Linked DNA regions of Telluria mixta. Each later gene encodes a partner of the first gene's protein in a complex. Links are inferred from orthologs where the notes say so. Each region holds a gene or a part of one and is shown in the gene's direction. Other genes may lie near its edges.

Region 1 (3,083 bases):
GCCGCATCGCCGTCCAGCGACCCTTCGAACGGGACGAAGCGGATGGCGAAGCCGCGGCCGCGCGGCAGGCGTTCCGCGTACACGGTCAGGATATCGGCCTTGCCCAGCTGGGCCAGCTTGGCGGGCAGGGTCATCGTATAGGCGTCGCGGCCGAAGAATGGCGCCCACACGCCTTCTCCTTCCTGCGGAACCTGGTCCGGCAGCACGCCGACCGGCTGGCCGCCCCGCAGCGCCTTGACGAGCATGCGCACTCCGGCCAGGTTGGCGGGCGCCAGGTGCATGTGCTGGCGCTCGCGGGCACCCTCGACGAGCGGTTTCAGGGCGCTCTGGCGCGGCGGGCGGTACATGACCGTCAGTTCGACGCGCAGCGAGACTTGCTGGGCGGTCAGTTCGAAGCAGCCCAGGTGCGGCGTGAGGAAGACGATGCCGCGGCCGGCGTCGAGCTGGCGCTGGACCAGTTCCCAGTTTTCCATGGTGACGTGCCGGGTGACGCGCTCCTGCGGCGCGCACCAGACGAACGGCAGCTCGGCGATGGCCTTGCCGGACTCGGCGATCGCGGCGCGCAGATGGCCGCCGTAGCCGGCCTGTTCGAGGTTCTCGCGCAGGCGCCGGCGGTGCGACGGCGAGAGCAGATAGACGATCCAGCCGAGCGCGGCGCCGAGCGCATGCAGGACGCGCAACGGCAAAAACGACAGGATCCGAAACAAAAGGACAAGCATTTATTGATTTAGGGTAGAGAACCGACGAGTTGCTGTGCCAGAATTTTTGGAGGAGCGTAAAATACCACTTTGTAGCATCCGCGGAGTTAATGACAACTTGCGAAGCGGAATATAAATCTCGCTAAAGCGTCGCAGGCCTTGGTGCTGCGGCAATTTTCATAACAGTATCAGGAGCCTTAATGTCTTCCAACGACTACCTCTTCACTTCCGAGTCCGTCTCGGAAGGCCATCCGGACAAGGTCGCCGACCAGATTTCCGACGCCATCCTCGACGCCATCCTCGAACAGGATCCGCGCGCGCGCGTGGCTGCCGAGACCCTGTGCAACACGGGTCTGGTCGTCCTGGCCGGAGAGATCACGACGCACGCAAACGTCGATTATATTCAAGTTGCACGCAATACCATCAAGCGCATCGGTTACGACAACACCGACTACGGCATCGACTATAAAGGTTGCGCCGTGCTCGTCGCCTATGACAAGCAGTCGCCGGACATCGCCCAGGGCGTGGACGAAGGTGCTGGCCTCGACCTCGACCAGGGCGCCGGCGACCAGGGCCTGATGTTCGGTTACGCGTGCGATGAGACGCCGGAACTGATGCCGGCCGCTATTTATTATGCGCACCGCCTCGTCGAGCGCCAGTCGCAGCTGCGCAAGGACGGCCGCCTGCCGTGGCTGCGTCCGGACGCCAAGTCCCAGGTCACGCTGCGCTACGTCAACGGCCGTCCGGTGTCCGTGAACACCGTCGTGCTGTCGACCCAGCACGCGCCGGAAGTGAGCCACAGCCAGATCGAGGAAGCGGTGATCGAAGAGATCATCAAGCCGGTGCTGCCGCGCGAGTGGCTGCAGGACACCCGCTACCTGGTCAACCCGACCGGCCGCTTCGTCATCGGCGGCCCGCAGGGCGACTGCGGCCTGACCGGCCGCAAGATCATCGTCGACACCTACGGCGGTGCCGCACCGCACGGCGGCGGCGCATTCTCCGGCAAGGACCCGTCGAAGGTCGACCGCTCGGCCGCCTACGCTGCCCGCTACGTCGCCAAGAACGTCGTGGCCGCCGGCCTGGCGCGTCAGTGCCAGGTGCAGGTCAGCTACGCGATCGGCGTGGCCCGTCCGATCAACATCACGGTCTACACCGAAGGCACGGGCGTCATTTCGGACGAGAAGATCGCCGAACTGGTGATGGAACACTTCGACCTGCGCCCGAAAGGCATCGTGCAGATGCTCGACCTGCTGCGTCCGATCTACGCCAAGTCGGCCGCCTACGGTCACTTCGGCCGCGAAGAGCCGGAATTCACGTGGGAGCGCACCGACAAGGCCGCGCTGCTGCGCGCCGAAGCCGGTCTCGCGTAACACCCCCACGGGCGTTGTAAAACGCCTGCAGCCGGTGAGCACAAAGGTGCTCACCGTGCTACACTTACCAGTTCCGAGGAGCGTTGCGACGAGATTCCCCATCTCGCCAGGCTCGGATCATCAACACCGCGCTCACGTTACTTTTTTCTTAACTTGAAAGGAGGGCGTGATGAGCGCCGTACTCAAAGACACCACCCAGGACTACCTCGTTGCCGACATCGGCCTCGCCTCGTGGGGCGAGAAGGAAATCCGCATCGCCGAAACCGAAATGCCGGGCCTGATGGCCATCCGCGACGAATACGCGGCCGCCCAGCCCCTGAAAGGCGCGCGCATCGCCGGTTCGCTGCACATGACCATCCAGACCGCCGTGCTGATCCGTACGCTGGAAGCCCTCGGCGCGCAAGTGCGCTGGGCCTCGTGCAACATCTACTCGACGCAGGACCACGCTGCCGCTGCCATCGCATCGGTCGGTACGCCCGTGTTCGCCGTCAAGGGCGAGACGCTGGACGAATACTGGGAATACACCCATCGCATCTTCGAATGGCCGGGTGACAACCACGCCAACATGATCCTGGACGACGGCGGCGACGCCACGCTGCTGCTGCACCTGGGCGTGCGCGCCGAGAAGGACATCTCGGTGCTGGACAAGCCGGGTTCGGAAGAAGAAATCTGCCTGTTCAATGCGATCAAGGGCCGCCTGGCCGTCGATCCGCAGTGGTACTCGAAGCGCCTGCCGGAAATCCAGGGCGTGACCGAAGAAACCACCACTGGCGTGCACCGCCTGTACCAGATGCACGCGGAAGGCAAGCTGGCATTCCCGGCCATCAACGTCAACGATTCCGTGACGAAATCGAAGTTCGACAACCTGTACGGCTGCCGCGAATCGCTCGTCGACGGCATCAAGCGTGCGACGGACGTGATGATCGCCGGTAAGATCGCTGTCATCGCAGGCTACGGTGACGTCGGCAAGGGCTCGGCGCAGGCCATGCGCGCGTTGTCGGCCCAGGTGTGGGTC
Region 2 (3,234 bases), 1.4 Mb from region 1 along the record:
GATCTTATCGGAGAGGTCTTGGAATTCGGAAATCATCCGTAACTATAGGATCGTCTTGAATTTTTCGTCAACAGGCGCGCGCTCTTGTGCGAACGTGCGCCCTGTGATGGACGATAGATGTTACCCTCACATGCTTATGCGTTCATCAACCGCCGCCCGGTCTCGCACCCGGCGGCGCGCCCTCCGCATTGTCCCTCCCCGTCCGAATCGGTTGCGAAACCGCAAAAAAGTCGGTTAAAACCCGAACACTGTGGCTTGAAATGCCAAATTATCGTCCCTATAATTAGCACTCGTTAGTAGAGAGTGCTAACAAACCTTTCTACCCCGCAGCCGGTCGATCCCAGGATGGCCGGCTGCGGACCCTGGATAGCTCGTCAAACCAACTAAAAGGAGTTTTGCATGAACCTTCGCCCATTGCACGATCGCGTGATCGTGAAGCGTCTCGACCAGGAAACCAAGACCGCATCCGGCCTGATCATCCCCGATGCGGCGGCCGAGAAGCCGGACCAAGGTGAAGTGCTGGCCGTCGGCAACGGCAAAGTGCAGGAGAACGGCAACGTTCGTCCGCTGGAAGTGAAAGTCGGCGACCGCGTCCTGTTCGGCAAGTACTCGGGCCAGGCCGTCAAGGTCAACGGCGAAGAGCTGCTGGTCATGCGCGAAGAAGACATCATGGCCGTCGTGGCCCAGTAATTCGTCCAATAACTTCCTGAAAAATCGGAGAATCAAATATGGCAGCTAAAGATGTAGTGTTCGGCGACGTAGCACGCGCCAAGATGGTCGAGGGTGTCAATATCCTGGCCAACGCAGTCAAGGTCACCCTGGGCCCGAAAGGCCGCAACGTCGTGCTGGAACGTTCGTTCGGCGCCCCGACCGTCACCAAGGACGGTGTCTCGGTCGCCAAAGAGATCGAACTGAAAGACAAGCTCATGAACATGGGCGCGCAGATGGTGAAAGAAGTCGCGTCGAAGACCAGCGACAACGCCGGTGACGGCACCACCACCGCGACCGTGCTGGCACAAGCCATCGTCCGCGAAGGCATGAAGTTCGTTGCCGCCGGCATGAACCCGATGGACCTGAAGCGCGGCATCGACAAGGCCGTCGCCGCCACCGTCGAAGAACTGAAGAAGATCGCCAAGCCGACCACGACCTCGAAAGAGATCGCACAAGTCGGTACCATCTCGGCCAACTCGGATTCGTCCGTCGGCGAGCGCATCGCTGAAGCGATGGAAAAAGTCGGCAAGGAAGGCGTCATCACCGTCGAAGACGGCAAGTCGCTGAACGACGAGCTGGACATCGTCGAAGGTATGCAATTCGACCGCGGCTACCTGTCGCCGTACTTCATCAACAACCCGGACAAGCAGGTTGCCGTTCACGAGAGCCCGTTCGTCCTGCTGTGCGACAAGAAGATCTCGAACATCCGTGACCTGCTGCCGGTGCTGGAACAAGTCGCCAAGGCTGGCCGTCCGCTGGTCATCGTCGCCGAAGACATCGAAGGCGAAGCGCTGGCGACCCTGGTCGTCAACAACATCCGCGGCATCCTGAAGACCGTTGCAGTGAAAGCACCGGGCTTCGGCGACCGTCGCAAGGCCATGCTGGAAGACATCGCCATCCTGACCGGTGGCCAGGTGATCGCGGAAGAAGTCGGCCTGACCCTGGAAAAGGTCACGCTGAACGAACTGGGCCAGGCCAAGCGTATCGAAGTCGGCAAGGAAAACACCATCATCATCGATGGCGCCGGTGCCGCCGAAGCGATCGAAGCGCGCGTCAAGCAGATCCGCATCCAGATCGAAGAAGCGACCTCGGACTACGACCGTGAGAAGCTGCAGGAGCGCGTGGCCAAGCTGGCCGGCGGTGTTGCCGTGATCCGCGTCGGTGCCGCAACCGAAGTCGAAATGAAAGAGAAGAAAGCACGCGTGGAAGACGCGCTGCACGCCACCCGCGCTGCCGTCGAAGAAGGCATCGTTCCGGGCGGCGGCGTGGCCCTGCTGCGTGCCCGTGCCGCGCTGAACATCAAGGGTGACAACCCTGACCAGGACGCCGGTATCAAGATCGTCCTGCGCGCCATGGAAGAGCCGCTGCGCATGATCGTCCAGAACGCCGGTGAAGAGCCGTCGGTCGTCGTCGCCGCCGTCATCAACGGCCAGGGCAACTACGGCTACAACGCGTCGAACGGCACCTATGGCGACATGGTCGAACAAGGCGTGCTGGATCCGGCCAAGGTCACCCGCTCGGCTCTGCAGAACGCAGCGTCGATCGCCGGCCTGATGCTGACCACCGACTGCATGGTCTCCGAGATCGTCGAAGACAAGCCGGCAGCCGGCGGCCATGGCATGGGCGGCATGGGCGGCATGGGCATGGACGGCATGATGTAATAGCCGTACCCCGTCGTACCGGAAGCCCGCAGGGTTCGCGCCCTGCGGGCTTTTTCTTTTGTCCGGCCGAACCGTGCGAGCCTGGAACCGCAGCCGCTGCATACTGGCGGCATCGACTTCAAGCGGAGGCACCATGGCGGCAGTGAACCTGGACGAACTTGAACACGCGGCCCTCGTCGTCGACGATGGCGAAGGCCGCGCCACGGCCCTCGTCGCGCGCGCGACGGGCATGATCCATGTGCTCAACGACGACTACATGGACGAGGAAGCGCCAATGCCGGCCGACCCGGGCGACGGCGACGGCGACTACGTGGCCGTGCCGCCCGCGAGCACGCTCGGCATCGGCGACCAGCTCGTGTTCCGCTTCGCCGCCGCGCACCTCGCGGGCGACCAGGCGGCGATCCGCGACCTCGTCCGCGCCGAAGACATCGACGGCTTCGAGCGCCTGCTCGACGAGCGCGGCGCCACCGAATCGTGGCAGCGCTTCCGCACCGAGGAAACGCAGGCGGCGCTGCGTCGTTGGTGCGACGAGCACGGGCTGCGGGTCAGCGGCTGACGGCCGGCTCGATGCGCCGGCCCGGGCGCGGCCGGCCGTCGACGAACGTGAGCGTATTGACGTTACCGTCGGCCTCCGTGTCGAAGTGCAAGGTCGCGTCCTTTTCGCGCACGAAGAAATCGGCGTCGCCGGCCGGGATCAGCTCGACCGGTTCCGGGCCGAGCGGCGGACCGGCCAGGGTCAGTACATCGCCGCGACGTTCCACGCGCAGGACCACGTTCGACACCGCATAGCTGCCCGTGTAGCGGTCGAACAGCGCCGTGTTGCCGGGGACGGCCGCGCGCTCGATGGGTCGCCAGTCTTCCC

Evidence for each region. Proteins that work in one complex are often made in the same cells at the same time.
Region 2: the proteins of metK (region 1) and groL are in contact, whole or in part, in a cryo-EM structure (PDB 8P4O), measured with the Escherichia coli proteins. The link is inferred for Telluria mixta from one-to-one orthologs.

Annotation. Positions count from the first base shown.
Region 1 is NZ_CP119520.1:1,767,918-1,771,000, reverse strand. The notes cover bases 158-2,983. They hold metK (methionine adenosyltransferase), read left to right. Parts: upstream 158-898; coding sequence 899-2,068; downstream 2,069-2,983. Other genes in these bases: ahcY (adenosylhomocysteinase), read left to right, coding at 2,238-2,983; P0M04_RS07785 (lysophospholipid acyltransferase family protein), read right to left, coding at 158-719. In the rest of the region: more of P0M04_RS07785, read right to left, coding at 1-157; more of ahcY, read left to right, coding at 2,984-3,083. UniProt on the Escherichia coli protein: Catalyzes the formation of S-adenosylmethionine (AdoMet) from methionine and ATP.
Region 2 is NZ_CP119520.1:3,189,440-3,192,673, reverse strand. Bases 74-3,050 are described here. They hold groL (chaperonin GroEL), read left to right. Parts: upstream 74-728; coding sequence 729-2,372; downstream 2,373-3,050. Other genes in these bases: P0M04_RS14160 (serine hydrolase), read right to left, coding at 2,918-3,050; P0M04_RS14165 (hypothetical protein), read left to right, coding at 2,506-2,928; groES (co-chaperone GroES), read left to right, coding at 400-690. In the rest of the region: P0M04_RS14180 (DUF4403 family protein), read right to left, coding at 1-36; more of P0M04_RS14160, read right to left, coding at 3,051-3,234.